2 linked regions of the Luteibacter rhizovicinus DSM 16549 genome follow. The protein of the gene in region 1 interacts with the protein of each later gene in a pairwise test. Links are inferred from orthologs where the notes say so. Each region holds a gene or a part of one and is shown on either strand. Other genes may lie near its edges. The genes, in order: BJI69_RS14670 and BJI69_RS21280.

What was found.
Region 2: the proteins of BJI69_RS14670 (region 1) and BJI69_RS21280 interact in binary tests that used the Escherichia coli proteins (3 or more experiments, as listed by UniProt). The link is inferred for Luteibacter rhizovicinus DSM 16549 from one-to-one orthologs.

What each region holds. Positions count from the first base shown.
Region 1 is NZ_CP017480.1:3,188,224-3,197,040, forward strand. The notes cover bases 2,069-5,042. They hold BJI69_RS14670 (ATP-binding cassette domain-containing protein), read left to right. Parts: upstream 2,069-2,597; coding sequence 2,598-4,487; downstream 4,488-5,042. Other genes in these bases: BJI69_RS14665 (hypothetical protein), read right to left, coding at 2,085-2,423; BJI69_RS14675 (hypothetical protein), read left to right, coding at 4,490-5,042. Also shown: BJI69_RS14655 (carbon-nitrogen hydrolase), read right to left, coding at 1-848; BJI69_RS14660 (agmatine deiminase family protein), read right to left, coding at 867-1,904; more of BJI69_RS14675, read left to right, coding at 5,043-5,470; single-stranded-DNA-specific exonuclease RecJ, read left to right, coding at 5,467-7,179; BJI69_RS14685 (SDR family oxidoreductase), read left to right, coding at 7,348-8,409; BJI69_RS14690 (hypothetical protein), read left to right, coding at 8,522-8,817. UniProt on the Escherichia coli protein: Genetic data indicate it may be involved in ribosome assembly or function.
Region 2 is NZ_CP017480.1:4,653,930-4,663,151, reverse strand. Bases 4,906-8,284 are described here. They hold BJI69_RS21280 (2-oxoglutarate dehydrogenase E1 component), read right to left. Parts: upstream 7,959-8,284; coding sequence 5,106-7,958; downstream 4,906-5,105. Other genes in these bases: BJI69_RS21275 (DUF7931 domain-containing protein), read right to left, coding at 8,091-8,284; odhB (2-oxoglutarate dehydrogenase complex dihydrolipoyllysine-residue succinyltransferase), read right to left, coding at 4,906-5,098. Outside these bases: BJI69_RS21305 (DnaJ C-terminal domain-containing protein), read left to right, coding at 1-806; twitching motility response regulator PilH, read right to left, coding at 952-1,317; BJI69_RS21295 (LOG family protein), read right to left, coding at 1,554-2,144; lpdA (dihydrolipoyl dehydrogenase), read right to left, coding at 2,352-3,779; more of odhB, read right to left, coding at 3,890-4,905; more of BJI69_RS21275, read right to left, coding at 8,285-8,585; BJI69_RS21270 (cupin domain-containing protein), read right to left, coding at 8,582-9,222. UniProt on the Escherichia coli protein: E1 component of the 2-oxoglutarate dehydrogenase (OGDH) complex which catalyzes the decarboxylation of 2-oxoglutarate, the first step in the conversion of 2-oxoglutarate to succinyl-CoA and CO(2).

The sequences.
Region 1 (8,817 bases):
CGGCGGTCGCGCAGGAACGGCCAGATGCGACGGACATGCTCGCTACGCTCCATGTCGACATCGCAGATAAGCAGTTCGCGGCCATCCGTGCCGGCCTGGGCGATGAACTCGCCCTGCGGGCCCGCCACGAAGCTCGAACCCCAGAACTGGATACCGCTGCCCACGTTGGAAGGGTCCGCCTCGTAGCCCGTGCGGTTGCACGAGAGCAGGGGCAGGCCGTTGGCGACCGCGTGGCCGCGCTGCACGGTGATCCAGGCTTCGCGCTGGCGTGCCTTCTCGGCATCGTCGTCGTTCGGATCCCAGCCGATCGCGGTGGGGTAGAACAGGATATCGGCGCCGGCCAGCGCCATCAGGCGCGCGGCTTCCGGATACCACTGGTCCCAGCAGACGAGCACGCCGAGTTTGCCGACCGAGGTCTGGATCGGATCGAAACCGAGGTCGCCCGGCGTGAAGTAGAACTTCTCGTAAAACGCCGGATCGTCGGGGATGTGCATCTTGCGGTACTTGCCGGCGATCTCGCGCGAGCGATCGAAGACCACGGCGGTGTTGTGATACAGGCCTGTGGCGCGCTTCTCGAAGATCGAGGCGATGACGACGAGCTTGAGCTCCTCGGCGAGCTTGCCGATGCGCTCGGTACCCGGGCCGGGAATGGTCTCGGCGAGGTCGAACACGTCCACGCTCTCGCGCTGGCAGAAGTATGGGCCGTTGTGCAGTTCCTGCAGCAACACCAGTTCCACGCCGGCCTTGGCCGCTTCGCGCAGGCCGGCTTCGATGGCATCCAGGTTGCCGTCGCGGCTGCCGCGGTCGGTTTCCTGGAGCAGGGCGACCTTGAGGGTCTTGCGGGTCATCGTTTTTCTTCCTCAGGGTTACTGGGCGATCGCGGCGGGCAACTGCATCGTGATGCAATGCAGGCTGCCGTTCTGCCAGATCAACGGGCGGCACGGCACCTGGACGACTTCGCGGCCCGGGTGGGCCAGGCCGATGATCCGCGCCGCTTCCGCGTCCTTCTCATCGCCATACGCCGGCACGAGTACCGCGCCGTTGACGATCAGGTAGTTCGCGTAGGACGCCGCCAGGCGACGACCTTCGTCGAGGATCGGCTCGGCCCAGGGCAGCGGATGCAGCGGGTAGGGCTTGCCTTCCGGCGAACGCAGTGCCGCCAGCTCCGAACCCATCTGGCCCAGTTCGGCGAAGTGCGGATCGCTTTCGTCGTCGCAAGCCTGGTACACGATGCCGCCGTCCTCGGAGAAGCGCGCCAGCGTGTCGATATGGGCGTCGGTGTCGTCGCCTTCAAGGTAACCGTGGTCCAGCCAGAGCACGCGGTCGGCATGCAGGGTGGTCGCCAGGGTCTCGGTCATGGTCTCGCGGGAGAGCTCCGGGTGGCGCTGGTTGAGGCACTTCCAGGTGGTCAGGATGGTGCCGCGCCCGTCGCTCTCGATACCGCCGCCTTCCAGCGCCCAGTCGATGCGCTTGTGCGGCAGGCCGGAGAGCACGCCGCGCTCGAGCAGGCCGGAAATCAACGCATCGTCCTGCTCGGCGCCGAACTTGCCGCCCCAGCCGGTGAAACGGTAATCGTTCAGCAGCACGCCGTCGGGACCGGTGAGCGTGATCGGGCCGGAGTCGCGCAGCCAGGTGTCGTCGTAGGGCAGCTCGATGAAATGCACCCGTGAGAGGTCCGCGCCGGCCTCGGTGATGGCCAGGCGGGCGCGCTCACGCAGCGCGGCGTCGGCCACGATGATGTGCAGCGGTTCGAAGCGGGTGACCGCGGCAGCCAGCGCCACATAGGTCGTCTCGACCGCGTCCAGGCGGTCGGCCCAGTCGGTGTCCGCATGCGGCCAGGCGATCAGCACGCCGGCCTGCGGCTCCCACTCGGCGGGAAGTCGATACGAAGTGCGGTCGGTCATGGCGGCAGGGGAGGCAGCGGAGGGAAGCCGCCTATTGTAAGGCTTCCGGGTGACAACTGCCCCCAGTCCTCGACACCCTGCTTGGTAGGAGCCGATTCATCGGCGATCCCGCGGCAGCGGGCGAAGTACCGGCGAGCACCCATTCGCCGATGAATCGGCTCCTACAACACGCCAGGTCCGTTATTTGGCGGCTTGCGGGTTCGTATTGTTCCCCGCCGGCGTATTCAACACCGTATGCACCACGTGGCTGCGCTCGAAATAGACGATGTAGCCGGGGTACATCCAGCGGTTGATGACCGGCTGCTTGGCGCTGCCGCCGCCGCGCGAGTCGAGCTTGGAGGTCGGGGCGCCGAACTGGCGTTCCACCTGGGCCATGCTCATGCCCTTCTTGGGCAGGCTCATGCCCTTTTCCTGCTGGACACGCTGCATCAGCAGGCTGTCGGCATGAACCGAAGGCGCCACGGAGGCGGAGACGATCGCCAGGGCGATGGCGGTGAAAACAGGCTTGAAGGTATTCATGATGGCTCCGTCGCGCTCCCCATGCGGCGCAAGACGCCGTTTTAACATGTCGCCCCATCCCGCGCCATGGGCGGCGTGCACCGGGCTTCACGGCTGTGTCCTGCGTCGCGTTTCGGCCCCGTGGGTCGGCGGGCCGGCTATCATGGGCAGTCGCTCATCGCAGTAACCCTATTCATGATCTCTTTTCGCAACCTCGCCCTGCGCCGGGGCAGCCGCACGCTGCTCTCGCAGATGGACCTCACTATCCAGAGTGGCTGGGCGCTCGGCGTCATCGGCCGTAACGGCTGTGGCAAGTCGACCCTGTTCGCCGCCCTGAAGGGCGAGCTCGAGCCGGAAGTCGGCGAGCTGGACATGCCTTCCAAGGTCCGTCTGGCCTCCGTGGATCAGGAAACCCCGGCCTTGCCCGACCCGGCGATCGAGTACGTGCTCGGCGGCGATGCCGAGGTGGCAGCCGCGCTCAAGGCGGAAGCCAATGCCTACGACGCGGAAGATTACGAGGCCGTCGCCACGGCGAACATGCGCATCGAAGAGCTCAACGGCTACGACGCCCGTGCGCGTGCCGGCCGGCTCATGCATGGCCTCGGCTTCAGCCCGGAGACCCACGAGCGACCCGTCGCCTCGTTCTCGGGTGGCTGGCGCGTGCGCCTGAACCTGGCGCGGGCCCTGATGGCTCCCTCGGATCTGCTTCTGCTCGATGAGCCGACCAACCATCTCGATCTCGATGCCGTGCTCTGGCTCGAAGAGTGGCTGCGCCGGTATCCGGGAACCTTGCTGATCATCTCGCACGATCGTGAATTCCTCGACGGCGTGATCTCGCACACGATGCACCTGCACGAAGGGAAGGCCAAGCTCTATACGGGCGACTACACCGCCTTCGAACGTCAGCGCGCCGAACACCTGCGCCAGCAGCAGATCGCCCATGTGCGTGAACAGGCCGAGCGCGCCCACCTGCAGTCCTTCATCGAACGCTTCAAGGCGAAGGCATCCAAGGCCAAGCAGGCGCAGTCGCGCATGAAGCGCCTGGAGAAGATGGCCGGTACCGAAGCCGTGCGCGCGGAGCGTTCCTTCAGCTTCTCGTTCCCCACGCCCGACCGCTTGCCGACTTCGATGTTGCAGCTCGATCACATCGACGCGGGCTACGGCGATCAGGTCGTCCTGCGCGATGTCGCCTTCGGCCTCGAGGCCGGCGATCGCATCGGCCTGCTCGGTCCGAACGGTGCCGGTAAGTCGACCATGGTGAAGTCCCTGGTCGGCGAGCTCGAACCGATGGTCGGCGAGCGCAGCTTCCATAAAGACATGAAGATCGGCTACTTCGCCCAGCATACGGTCGAAAGCCTCCACGAAGGCTGGAGCGCGTTCGATCATCTGCAGGAGAAGGCCCCGAACGCCGGCGCGCAGATCCTGCGCGACTATCTCGGCACCTGGAATTTCCCGGCCGATCGCGTGTTCGAACCGGTCGACAAGTTTTCCGGCGGCGAGCGCGCGCGTCTCGCCCTGGCGCTGATCGCCTGGGAAAAACCAAATCTCCTGCTGCTCGATGAGCCGACCAACCATCTCGATCTCGACATGCGCGAAGCGCTGGCCGATGCGCTCGCCGATTTCGACGGCGCTCTCGTGCTGGTCTCGCACGATCGCCATCTGCTCGGCATGGTCTGCGACGAGTTCTGGCGCGTCGCCGACGGCAAGGCCGAGCCCTTCGATGGTGATCTCGACGACTACGCCAAGTGGCTACGCACGCGTGGCACCACGCGCAAGACGGCGGCGGTCGCTTCGGCGCCGCAGAATGCGCCGGTGCAGGAAGCCGCCAAGGAGAAGCGCAAGCTCAGCGCCGAGGAACGCGAGAAAGAAAAGCCCTTGCGTGCGCGGGTGAAGAAGATCGAAACCCTCATCGCGACGATGGACAAGGAACTCGCCGACATCGACGGCAAGCTTGCCGACCCGACCGTCTATGGCGGCAGCAGCGCGGACCTGGTGAAGCTCGGTCAGCGCCAGGCCGAACTGCGTAGCGAGAAAGAAGCGGTCGAGCTGGAATGGCTGGGCATCCTGGAACAGATCGAGGTCTGAGCATGAGCGTCGCCCTCAACGTCCTGCTGCCGAGCCGTGAAAAGCTCCGCTACGTGCCCGCTTTTGCGGCGTGGCTCGCGCGCGGCACGACGTTGCCCGCCGCCTTGCCCGGTTACCTGGTGGCGATGGCGGAGCAATTCCGTTGGCCGGCTGGGTCCTTGCCGGCGGCGGCCCTCATCCGCCAGTCCGTCGCGGGCGATGCAGGGGATGCCTTGTGGCTCTCGGCCGATCCCGCCTGGGTCCAGCCGGAACTCAATGGTGCGCGCCTGCTGGCCTGCGGCAATCTCGGCCTGCGTCTGGAGGAATCCATGGCGCTGGTGAAGGCGCTTGCCGAGACCTTCGACGCCGAAGGGATGACCTTGCTCGTTGGCGATTCGCAGCACTGGCAATTGCGCCTGCCCAAATACGTCGACGTGCCCTCGTTTCCCGAGCCGGAGGAGGCGCTGGGCGCGGATCTCTTCGAGCAACTGCCCAAGGGCGAGGAAGGTCGTCGCTGGCGCGCGCTGATCAACGAGGCACAGGTGGTGCTGCATAACCATCCGGTCAACGCGGCGCGTGTCGCGCGTGGACTGCCGCCGGTCAACAGCGTTTGGTTATGGGGCGCCGGTGCGTTGCCCGACTGGGTCGAGTGTGGCCTCGGACGAATCTACAGTGACGACCTGCTCGCCTGGGCACTCGGTCACCGCGCCAACGTCGACGTTCAGCCCCGCTCAGCTTTTGTAGGAGCCGATTCATCGGCGAATGGGGTTCGCGGCAAACTGGCTATCGCCGATAAATCGGCTCCTACAAAGAGCCGCGAGGATGAGGTTCCTTACAGCCTGCTGGACCTGCAGGACGTGCAGCCCGCGGAGTTCGAACAGGTCTGGTGGCCGGCCATCGAAGCGCGTCTCGAGGCAGGGGTCGATCTGCGCATCGCCTTTGCCGATGGCGTGCGCATGGTCATTCGCAAGCGTCACCGCCTGCGTTTCTGGCGCAAGGCATGACCGCGCGAGCCTGGCGCCAGCGACAGGTCGCTATCGCACCGAGCGGCTGGCCGCCGCATATCCACCCGGTCATTCAACGGCTCTACGCCGCGCGTGGCGTGCCCACGCCGGATGGTGCGGAGCACCGCCTTGCGCGCATGCTGTCGCCGAACCTGCTTGGCGGGATGGATGCGGCGGTTGCACTGCTGATGGAAGCCATTGCCAGCGACAAGCACATCGTCATCGCCGGCGACTACGACTGTGACGGGGCCACGGGTACTGCGGTGGCCGAGCGCGGCCTGCGCATGCTCGGCGCGCGTCACGTACGCCATGTGGTGCCGAATCGTTTCGTGCACGGCTACGGTCTGAGCGAGGCGCTCGTCGCATCCCTGGATCCGACGCCCGATCTGATCGTTACCGTCGACAACGGGGTGGCCAGCGTGGCGGGCGTGGCGGCGGCACGCGCGCGCGACATCGCCGTCTTGATCACCGACCATCATCTGCCGGGTGACACCTTGCCCGATGCGAACGCCATGGTGAATCCGAACCTCGCCGGTGACGGATTCCCGAGTAAGGCGCTCGCCGGTGTCGGCGTCATGTTCTACCTCCTCCTGGCGCTGCGCGCGGCGATGCGCGACGCCGGTCACTTTGCAGCCGGCGAGCCCGACCTCAGTGCGTTACTCGACCTTGTGGCGCTTGGCACCGTCGCGGACCTGGTCGTACTGGACTTCAACAACCGCGTGCTGGTCGAAGCGGGGCTCAAGCGTATGCGTGCGGGCAAGGCCTGCGCGGGCATCACGGCCCTGATCGAAGCCAGCGGCCGCTCACTGGCGACCGTCGGCGCCACGGATCTGGCTTTCGCCATCGGCCCTCGGCTCAATGCAGCGGGACGTCTCGAAGACATGTCACTAGGCGTCGCCTGCCTGCTCACCGATGACCATGGCATCGCGCGTCGATACGCCGAACAGCTCTCGGCGATCAACCAGGAACGTCGCGAGATGCAGGCGGGCATGGTCGACGAGGCTGAAACGATGGTGGCGCGTGCCGCGCACGTCGATTCGGTGGGTGTCGCGCTATTCGACGAAGGCTGGCATCCGGGCATCGTTGGCTTGATCGCGTCCAAGTTGAAGGAAAAGCTGCATCGTCCCGTGATGGCGTTCGCGCCGGCCGGCGACGACAGCGACGAACTGCGCGGCTCGGCCCGCTCCATTCCCGGTTTCCATATCCGTGATGCGCTAGCAGAGATCGACGCGAAGCATCCCGGCCTGATCCTGCGATTCGGCGGTCACGCCATGGCCGCGGGTCTCAGCCTTCATGCCAGCGACTTCGATCGCTTCGCGGCCGCTTTCGACGCAACAGCGCGCGGCCATCTCGACGACGAACGCCTCCAGGCCCTCGTGCACACGGACGGCGAACTCGACTATCGCGATCACACGCTCGACCTCGCAAAGCAGATTCGCTACGCCGGGCCTTGGGGGCAGGGCTTCCCGCCGCCGATCTTCGAAGCGCGGTTCGAGTGCGCTTCATGGAAACCGATGGGTAGCCGCCACCTTCGTTTGCAACTGCGCCATACGCAGGGCGGGGCGCCTCTCGATGCCGTGATGTTCAACTGCTACGACGGCACACCGCCGCCCGATCGCATGCGCGTGGCGTATGAGTTGTCGGTCAACGACTGGCAGGGCAGGGAGAGCCTGCGGCTGCTGCTGACGCATATGGAACCGGTGGCCTGAAGGGCGGCTCGGCGCCTGCTCAAAGCAGGCAGTCGCGAACGCCTGGTTGCGGCGCTATTCCGAAAATGTGCCAACCACTTCGGTATGGTTGACGACAGTGCGGACGGGTGACTAGGCTCGGTCGCACTCGCGTTCCAGGATGGGAATGCCGTGAAATCAAGGATGAACATGGAGACGATCCTCCTGACAGGCGCGACGGGTTTCGTTGGAAGCGCCCTGGCGGCCAATTTTCTGGCGGAATCCACCAACGTCATCGCGCTGGTGCGAAACGATGCCGATGGCGAACGGACGCGTACCGCCGTGCTCGCCGCGGCGAACGGCTTTGGTATCTGCCTGCCGGCAATCGCGTTACGTCGGAACCTGCATGTCCTTCAAGCCGATGACGACGGATACGTGGCGCCACTGACGGTCGCGCGCCTCGCCGAGGTCGCCCATGTCTGGCATGTCGCTGCAGAGATGAGTATGGCGACGAAAAACCTCGCACGGACCTTCGCCACGAACGTCGGCATGACCACCGACCTGTATCGACACGTCTCTGCTTACGCGCCGCGATGCCGTCGGTTCCACTACATGTCGACGGCCTATGTCGTTGGCATGGACGGTGGCGACGTCGACGAAACCTTGCACTTCGGTGGCCATTGCATCAATCCGTACCAGGTGAGCAAACGATGCGCCGAACACTCGCTGGCGCTGCTGTCCTCTGGATCGCGTCTGCCCGTGACGCTCTTTCGGCCGACCATCGTCGTGGGTCATCTTGCAACCGGATGGACGGTGAGGAATGGCTTCGGCATGTACATGTTCGTCGAGGCGATGAAAGTGATCACCGCGAGCAAGCAGGCCTCGTTCAACTTGCCCCTTGTGGCTACGAGCCGGCCGGACTTCATACCTGTCGACCGCCTGGTCCATCAGGCCATGTTGCTGACGAATCGACGCGAGAAAACGCCTGGTCTGGAGATATTCAACTGCTCCGGGGGACGTGGCCTGTCAATCGGCGATGCCGTGGCGCAGATCGGTCGCCTTTGTGGTGTCGAGGTTCGTTATTCCGCACCGGAGACGGAGTTGGAACAGACGATGGCGGCCGGGATGGAAGGGAGGCTGCCGTTTGCCAACACCGATTGGCAATTCGTACGCTCGAACCTGGACAGGGCTATCGGTCGCTCGCGAGCGGATCGGCCGGTAGACGAGAAGGATCTCGACCGGCTCGTTGAATGGTATCTCGAGACGCCTTAGTGCCTGGAACACAACGGTTCGACGCGTCGGGAAACCGTCCTGTCGCACGGGTGTGGAAGGTACATCGCGCTGCTTTTAGCCTGATGTCTCTTCCCGTCCAGGACACCATGGAATGCTTCCTCGTAACGTCGCCCTGTTCGCCGCCACGCTGCTTGCTACGTCGTTTGCTCACGCGGCAACCCCGGCACCGGCATCGACAACCGCCAAAGCCGAGATCAGCCAGCTCGTCGACGCCTTCAAGGCCGCCATCATTGCAAAGGACGGCACGAAGCTCGGCACGCTTTTCGTCGCCGGGAACAGCAGCTGGTTCTCAGCGATGGACTCCGCCTCGTTAGAGCGGACCCGTGCGAAGAAACCTGATGCCAAACGCGTCAGGGCCGAGCCGGAGGCGTACAAGGGTTTCACGAG
Region 2 (9,222 bases), 1.5 Mb from region 1 along the record:
AGGAGTCGGGTGCCGAAGAAAAATTCAAGGCGATCAACGAGGCCAACGAGGCGCTGAAGGACCCCGAGAAGCGCCGGGCCTACGATCAGCTGCGCGCTGGCGGTTACCGCCAGGGCGAGCAGTTCCGACCACCACCGGGCTTCGGCCAGGGGGGTGGTAGCTACGATTTTGGCGACATGGGTGGCCGCGGTGGCGGCGACTTCAGCGACTTTTTCGAGAGCCTGTTCGGCGGCGCGGGCCGTGGCCGGGGCCATCAGCAGTCCCAGGCGCGGCGCGGCCGCGATATCCAGGCGAAGATCGAAACCGACCTGCAGACCGCCTTCAACGGCGGCAAGACCCGCGTCGTGCTCAATGACGCCTCCGGTGGCGAGCGCGTGCTCGAGGTGAAGATCCCGGCCGGCATCACGCCAGGCCAGACGATCCGTCTTGGCGGGCAGGGGCATCCCGGGATGGGCGGTGGCCCGTCGGGCGATCTGCTGCTCGAGATCGGCATCCGTGACGACGTGCGCTTCCGCCTGGAAGGTCGCACCGTCACGCATACATTGCCGATTACCCCCTGGGAAGCCGCGCTGGGTGCCACGGTGCCGGTGCCGACGCTGGGTGGCCATGTGGACCTGCGTATTCCCGCGGGCTCGCAATCGGGCCGCAAACTGCGTCTGAAGGGTCGTGGCCTGCCGGGCTCGGAGCCGGGCGACCAGATTGTCGTGCTGGAGATCCGCGTTCCCGTGCCGGAGACCCACGAGGAGCAGGCGGCCTACGCGGAATTCAAGGATGCCTTCGCAGGCTTCGACCCGCGGCAGGGGTAGCTGCAGATAGTTGCGGCTGCGCCGCCATGTTTCGGATTCGCCGATGAATCGACTCCTACCCGATGCCGCCCGCTACAAGGCGTGCCCGGTGGGAGCCGATTCATCGGCGAATAAGGGCACGGCGGCGAAGCCGCCTCCATAACCATCAGCCCGGCAGGTGCTCCTTCAGTGCCTTGACCAGCTCTTCTTCCTTGATGGGCTTTACCACGTAGTCCTTGGCGCCCTGGCGCAGGCCCCAGACCTTGTCCGTGTCCTGGTCCTTGGTGGTCACCAGGATGATCGGGATGTGCTTGGTGGTCTCTTCCTTGCTGATCGTGCGCGTGGCCTGGAACCCGTTGAGGTTCGGCATGACGACGTCCATCAGGATCAGGTCGGGAATCTCGCGCTTGGCGACTTCAACGCCCTGCGCGCCGTCCTCGGCCGTGATGGCCTCATGGCCCAGCTTCTCAACGATGCGCTTGATGCCCAGCAGCTGCGACGGCGAATCGTCGACGATCAGGATACGAGCCATTCACTTTCCCCCGGGACCAGGCCCGATGTGTTGTCCTTGATGACGTCCGCCTTCCAGGCGGCCGTCTCGAATACTGCGGCGACGTAAAAACGTCGCGCGTTGCGCCTCTGGCGTGCGCTCATTCTACCGGCCAGCGCGCTTGTATCAATGGTGCAACGGTCGAAACCTGCTTTGGCAGGGTTCCGGGCCTCGCTCCGGGTCGGCGATCGACCGAAAATTGCCCGTTCTATCGGCGATCAGACGGCATCGGAGGTGATCCACTTCGGCGTATACGACGACTCGTACTGCTTCATCCAGTCGAACAGCGCGTCGATGCTCGCGCCGAACCAGACCTGGTCCCGCTGGCTTTTCTTGACGAAACCCTCGGCCACCATGTGGTCCATGCTAGCGGCAAGGCCCGTGTAGAAGCCGCGTACGTCGAGGAAGGCGCAGGGGTAGCTGTGCAGTCCGAGCTGGGCCCAGGTGAGCATCTCGAACATTTCGTCCATGGTGCCGAAGCCGCCGGGCAGGGCGACGAAGGCGTCCGACAGCTCGTACATGCGCGTCTTGCGCTCATGCATCGTCTCGACCACCTGCAGTTCGGACAGGCCGATGTGGGCCACTTCCTTCTCCACCAACTGGCGCGGAATCACGCCGATGACCCGACCGCCAGCCGCCAGCACGGCGTCCGCGACCGTGCCCATCAGGCCGACCTTGCCGCCGCCGTAGACCAGGGCGATGCCTTCCTGTGCGAGGCGCTTGCCGAAGGCTTTCGCCGCCTCGGTGTATTCCGCGTTACCGCCGCTGCTGGAACCGCAGTAGACGCAGAGGGATTTGATGTCACGCATGTGAATTCTCCGATATGTTTGCCAGAGCCCGCGCCTTGGTAGGAGCCGATTCATCGGCGATCCCGCGGAAGCGGGCCGGGTGAGGCAAGCACCCATTCGCCGATGAATCGGCTCCTACAGAAAAGCGGGCTCTGGAAAACACACCCTGAAACGACGAAGCCCGCCCATGCTAATGGCATGGACGGGCTTCGGGTCACACCGGGGCGATCAGTTGCCCTTGTGGATGGCGCGCTTGTCGACCGACAGGGCGGCTTCGTGCACGACTTCCGACAGCGCCGGGTGGGCGTGGACGATGCGCGCGAGGTCTTCCGACGAGCCCTTGAACTCCATCGCCACGACGCACTCGTGAATCAGCTCGGAGACGACCGGGCCGACCATGTGCACGCCGAGGATGCGATCGGTTTCCGCGTGGGCGATCATCTTGACCTGGCCGATGCCTTCGTTCATCGCCACGGCGCGGCCGTTGGCAGCGAACGGGAAGGCGCCGGTCTTGTACGGGATGCCTTCTTCCTTGAGCTGCTCCTCGGTCTTGCCGACCCAGGCGATCTCAGGCTCGGTGTAGATGACCCAGGGCACGGTGTCCAGGTTGATGTGGCCCGGCTTGCCGGCGATCAGCTCGGCGACCATGACGCCTTCTTCGGAACCCTTGTGCGCAAGCATCGGGCCGCGCACGGCATCGCCGATCGCCCAGACGCCATCGACGCCGGTGTGGTTGTGCTCGTCGACCACGATGCGGCCGCGCTCATCGAGCTTCACGCCGGTGTCGTCGGCCAGCAGGCCGGCGGTGTAGGCACGACGGCCGACCGCGACCAGCAGCTTGTCGACGACCAGCGACTGTGCGGCGCCGTCCTTGTCGGTGTAGCTGACATGGACTTCGTCACCCTTGACCTCGGCGGCGGTCACCTTGGCATTGACCTTGATGTCCAGGCCCTGCTTGGCGAACTCGCGGGCGGCCATCTTGGCGATGTCCTGGTCGGCGACGGCGAGGAACTTCGGCAGCGCTTCCAGCACGGTCACGTCGGAACCCAGGCGCTTCCACACGCTGCCGAGTTCGAGGCCGATCACGCCGGCGCCGATCACGCCCATGCGCTTGGGCACGGCGGTGAGGTCGAGCGCGCCGGTGTTGTCGATGATGTGCGTGTTGTCGAACTTCGCGAACGGCAGCTCGATGGGCACCGAGCCCGAGGCGAGGATGACGTTGGTGGCGGAGATCGTCTGGACCGTACCGTCGTTACCGGTGACTTCGACCTGGTTGCCCTTGAGCAGCTTGCCCTTGCCGAAGAACGAAGTGACCTTGTTCGCCTTGAACAGCATGGTCACGCCGCCGGTGAACTGCTTGACGATCTTGTCCTTGCGGCCGATGAAAGTCGCAATGTCGATCTGCGGATTCTCGGCGGTGATGCCGTGATCCTTGAAGTTGTGCGTCAGGTTGTGGAACTGCTTGGACGAATCCAGCAGTGCCTTCGACGGGATGCAACCGACGTTGAGGCAGGTACCGCCGAGGGCGGCCTTGCCGTCCTTGCCGACGAAGGCGTCGACCACGGCGGTCTTGAGGCCCAGCTGCGCGGCGCGGATCGCGGCCACATAGCCCGCGGGGCCCGCACCGATGACGATGACGTCGAACTTGTCGCTCATTGCTTTGCTCCGGATGTCACTGCGGTATCTGCTACCGCCCAATATGGGGTCGGAACATAAAAACGGGAGTCTTTCGACTCCCGCCTTCACATTTGACGTTTAGCCGACCATCAAAGGCCGAGCAGCATCCGCTGCGGGTTTTCCAGCTGGTTCTTGATGTCGACCAGGAAGAGCACGGCGTCCTTGCCATCGATGATGCGATGGTCGTACGACAGGGCGATGTACATCATCGGGGCGGCGATCACCTGGCCGTTCTCGACGATCGGGCGCTCCTTGATCGTGTGCATGCCGAGGATGGCGCTCTGCGGCGGGTTCACGATCGGGGTGGAGAGCAGCGAACCGAAGGTGCCGCCGTTGGTGATCGTGAAGGTGCCGCCCTGGAGGTCGTCCAGGCCGAGCTTGCCGTCACGGGCCTTCTTGGCGTAACCGATGATGCCCTTCTCGACATCGGCGAAGGACATGTCCTGCACGTCGCGGAGGACCGGCGTAACCAGACCCTTCTCGGTCGACACGGCGATCGAGATGTCCTGGTAGCCGTGATAGATGATGTCCGAACCGTCCACCGAGGCGTTGATCACCGGGTAGCGCTTGAGCGCTTCGGTGGCCGCCTTGACGAAGAAGCTCATGAAGCCGAGCTTGACGCCGTTGGCCTTCTCGAACTGCTCGCCCAGGGCCTTGCGCAGCTTGACGACCTCGGCGAGGTTCACTTCGTTGAACGAGGTGAGCATCGCGATCGAGTTCTTCGACTGCATCAGGCGCTCGGCGATGCGCGTACGGATACGCGTCATGGCCACGCGCTCTTCCGGACGGCTGCCCGGGGTCGGCTTGGCGGCCGGAGCGGGTGCGGCGGCGGGAGCGGCGGTGCCACCCTTGCCGGCGTTGACCAGGTCTTCCTTGGTCACGCGGCCGTCGCGGCCGGTGCCGGCGACCTTGGACGGGTCGATGTTGTCTTCGACGGCGACGCGGCGGCCGGCCGGGGAGAGCTCGTCGACGCCCTTCGGCGCGGCGGCTTCGGACTTCTCGGCCTTCGGGGCCTCGGCGGCGGCTGCGGCCGGTGCCGGGGCGGGCGCGGCAGCGGCGGCGCCTTCCTCGATCACGGCGATGACCTGGCTGCTGGTGACCGTCGAGCCTTCCTCGAACTTGATTTCCTTCAGCACGCCGTCGACCGGCGAGGGCACTTCGAGCACGACCTTGTCGGTCTCGAGGTCCAGCAGGTTCTCGTCACGCTTGACCGCATCACCGGCCTTCTTGTGCCAGGTGGCGATGAGCGCGTCGGAGACCGACTCGGGCAGGACCGGGACTTTGACTTCGATGGACATGCTTGCCTTACTCCGCTGCGTGATCGGTGCCGACTGGCGCGACGAGTGCTTGCTCGACGAGCGCCGTCTGTTCGGCGATATAGGTGTTGAGATGGCCCGGAGCCGGCGACGGCGAACGCGAGCGTCCTGCGTAGGACAGGCTCTGCTTCGAACCGATGCAGGCCTGGAGGTGGTGACGGATCTGGAACCAGGCGCCCTGGTTCATCGGTTCTTCCTGGGCCCAGACCACTTCCTTGGCGGAAGCGAACTTTTCCAGCTCGGCCGAGACTTCCGGGCGCGGGAACGGATAGAGCTGCTCGACGCGCACGATGGCGACGTCGGTCAGGCCGCGCTTGTCGGCGTCTTCGAGGAGGTCGTAGTAGACCTTGCCCGAGCACAGCACCACACGCTTGACCTTCTTCGCCGGCAGATCGCGATGTTCGCCGATCACCAGCTGGAACTTGCCGTTGGCCAGTTCGTCCAGGGACGACACGGCCAGCTTGTGACGGAGCAGGGACTTCGGCGTCATCACGATCAGCGGCTTGCGCACCGGGCGCACCTGCTGGCGGCGGATCATGTGGAACGCCTGGGCCGGGGTGGTCGGCACGCAGACCTGCATGTTGTCGAGCGCGCACAGCTGAAGGAAGCGCTCCAGACGGGCGGAGGAGTGCTCCGGGCCCGCGCCTTCCTGGCCGTGCGGCAGCAGCAGTGTGAGGCCGCAGAGGCGGTCCCACTTGGCTTCACCCGAGCTGATGAACTGGTCGATCACGACCTGGGCGCCGTTGGCGAAATCGCCGAACTGGCCTTCCCAGATGGTGAGCTGGTCCGGCGAGGTGGTCGCTTCGCCGTATTCGAAGGCCATGACGGCTTCTTCGGACAGCAGCGAGTCGATCACGTCGACGCGGGCGTCGGCGCGCACCTTGGACAGCGGCATGTAGGTGTTGTCGCTGGACTGGTCGTGGAGCACGGCGTGGCGGTGGAAGAACGTGCCACGGCCGGCGTCCTGGCCGACGATGCGCAGATCGTTGCCTTCGGCGATGAGCGTGCCGTAGGCGAGGTTCTCGGCGAAGCCCCAGTCACCCGGGAGCTCGCCGGCGGCCATCTTGCGGCGGTCGTCGTAGATCTTGGCGACGCGCGCGTGGAGCGTGACATCGGACGGGATGGACAGGAGAACGTCGGCGACCTTGGCCAGCTGTTCGCGCGGCACGCCGGTGTTCACTTCCATCGCCAGGCTGGTCTTCTGGAAGCGGCTCCAGTCCACCGGGATGTCGCGGGTCGGGTTCGGATCGATCGCGATCAGCGGCTCGCCCTTTTCGAGGCGGGCGCGATACTCGTCGAGCATCTTCTGCCCGTCGTCCGCGGCGATATCCGAGGACTTCACCAGCGCCTGCGCGAAGAGGTCGCGCGTGGTCGGACGCTTGCGGATGACCTGGTACATGAGCGGCTGGGTCGCTGCCGGCTCGTCGGCCTCGTTATGGCCATGACGGCGGTAGCAGACGAGGTCGATGACCACGTCCTTCTTGAACTGCTTGCGGAACTCGTAAGCCAGGCGGGTGACCTGGATCACGGCTTCCGGGTCGTCACCGTTCACGTGGAATACCGGCGCGTTGACCATCTTGGAGAGGTCGGTGCAGTACAGCGTGGAACGGGCGTCTTCGCGCTTGGACGTGGTGAAACCGACCTGGTTGTTGATCACCAGGTGCAGCGTGCCGCCGATGGCGAAGCCACGGGCCTGCGACATCTGCATCAGTTCCATGTTGACGCCCTGGCCTGCGAAGGCGGCGTCGCCGTGGATGATCAGGGCCATCGACTTTTCGCGGGCGGTGTCGCGGCGGCGCGACTGGCGCGCGTGCACGGAACCGGCGACCACGGGGTTGACGATTTCCAGGTGCGACGGATTGAACGCCAGCGCCACGTGCACGCCACCGTTCGGCGTCTTCACGTCGGCGGAGAAGCCCAGGTGGTACTTCACGTCGCCCGTATGCATCGGGCTGTCGTCATGCTCGAACTTGCCTTCGAACTCGTTGAAGAGCTGCGAGGGCGCCTTGCCGAGGATGTTGACCAGGACGTTGAGGCGGCCGCGGTGGGCCATGCCGATGATGACTTCCTTGACGCCGTTGTCGCCGGCGGCACGGACGATGTCATCGACCATCGGGATCATGCTTTCGCCGCCTTCGAGCGAGAAGCGCTTCTGGCCGACGTACTTGGTGTGGAGGAAGCGCTCCAGGCCTTCGGCGGCCGTGAGGGCTTCGAGCACGCGGACTTTCTCGGCCTTCTGCAGGCCCGGCGAACCGGCGGCCTTTTCCAGGCGCGAGTAGATCCACGAGCGCTGCTCGTAGTCGGAGATGTACATGAACTCGGCGCCGACGGTGCCGGTGTAGATCTGCTTGAGCTTGGCGAGGAGGTCGCGCAGCGGCATGCGCTGGCCGCCACCGGCGAAGGTGCCGGCGTCGAACTCCGTACCGAGATCGGCGTCGGAGAGACCGTGGAAGGCCAGGCCGAGGTCGGGGGTGTCGATATCCGGGACGGTCAGGCCGAGCGGATCGAGCTGCGCTGCGATGTGGCCGCGCGAGCGGTAGGCCGTGACCAGACGGAGCACGCCGGCCTGTTTCTGCGCGTAGGCGTTGTCGGCGGAGCCGGCGGCGGGAGCCGCGGCGGCCGTACGGCGCTGTTTCTGCGCGGCTTCGATACGGGCAATGGCACCGGAATGGGCGACATCGCCGGCCTCGCGACCCTTGAAGGATTTGAAATAGGTATCCCACTCGCCCGGAACAGAGGCGGGATCGGCTAGCCATGCTTCGTAGACTTGCTCTACGTAGTCGGCGTTGCCGCCGGCGAGCTGGGAGGATTCGGAAAACTCGCGGATCAGGTTTGCGCTCACGTCACCACCGGCACACACGAAAAGGACGGGCTGCCGCTGGACTCGTGGGGACGCGCCGCGGCATAAGAATCCGTTAAGTATAGCTCCGTGGTGCTGCGACGCGCCAACCCGGATTCACGTTTCGTATGCCTTTCAGATCCCGAGTGGTCTTATCTGCCACGCTGGCTCGGCCCGCTCCCAGACTTCGTCGAAATACGCCATCAGGCGAGAGGTCTCACCCGGGGCATCGAGGTCGCCACGCGCCTCATAGCGGTTGGCGATGGGCCTGAACAGATATCCACGGGTGGTATCGGCGAGGAAGGCCGAGGCATAGGCGAGGTGGGTCTCGTCCACCGGCATGCGGATCGACACGGCGGTCGGCAGCCGTTGGGCAAGGCCGATCAGCCGGTGCCCCTCCCGATGGGCCTGTTCGGCGTCGTGGGTGAGGACGCGGACCTGGGCCTGGCGGCCGCTGGTGGCGAGCCGGCGTAGCTCGGTGAGAATCGCCTCACTGTCGAGAATGCCCGGCTCCATGCGGGGCAAATACATCGCAACGCGGTACCGAGCCTGGGTCAGCAGGCGGACATGGGCGGCCTCGAGACCGGCGCGGTCCTCGACGGTCAGCACCGTGTCCGCCGTGCCGGTCACCGGCGGCGACCCTTGCGAACGATCAGCTGGCCCTCGTTGACCAGGGCGAGCAGCACCTCGCGCTCGGCTGCCTTCACCTTGCCGTCGAGCCGGAACTCGCGCTCCGCCGACAGTCGCTCGGCGAGGTCGAGGGAGCAGGGGTAGGCGTGACCACTCACATAAAGAGTCGCGTCTTTCTTGCCGCGGACCCAGGCCAGGCGGGCGAACGGGTGGCGGACGAGGGCGGCACCGCCGTCGAGCGCCTTGTCCAGCGCAGCGGCCGTGCTCGGCTTGGGCGGCGCGGCGGGGACCTGGGCGTTCCGATAGCGGGTGATGAAGCGGCCGAACCAGTCGGCCAACAGGTCCCGGTCGAGCGCGGCCGCGAAGGGCAGGGCCTGGCGCAGGCGATTCAGGGCGGCGGTGTCGATCTCGCCGACCCGCTTGGCGGGTACGAGGTCCGGATCGGTGTAGCGCAGCTCATCGGGCATGCGCTCGGCGAGGAAGTCCGCGAGGTCGCCGGTGAGTTCCGCCTGCGACGGCGCGCGCATGCCGACCGAGAGCGTCATGCAGTCGCCGAGGGCGACACCGTCGTGGGGCACGCCCGGCGGTAGATAAAGCATGTCGCCCGGTTCGAGCAGCCATTCGTGGGTCGGCAGGA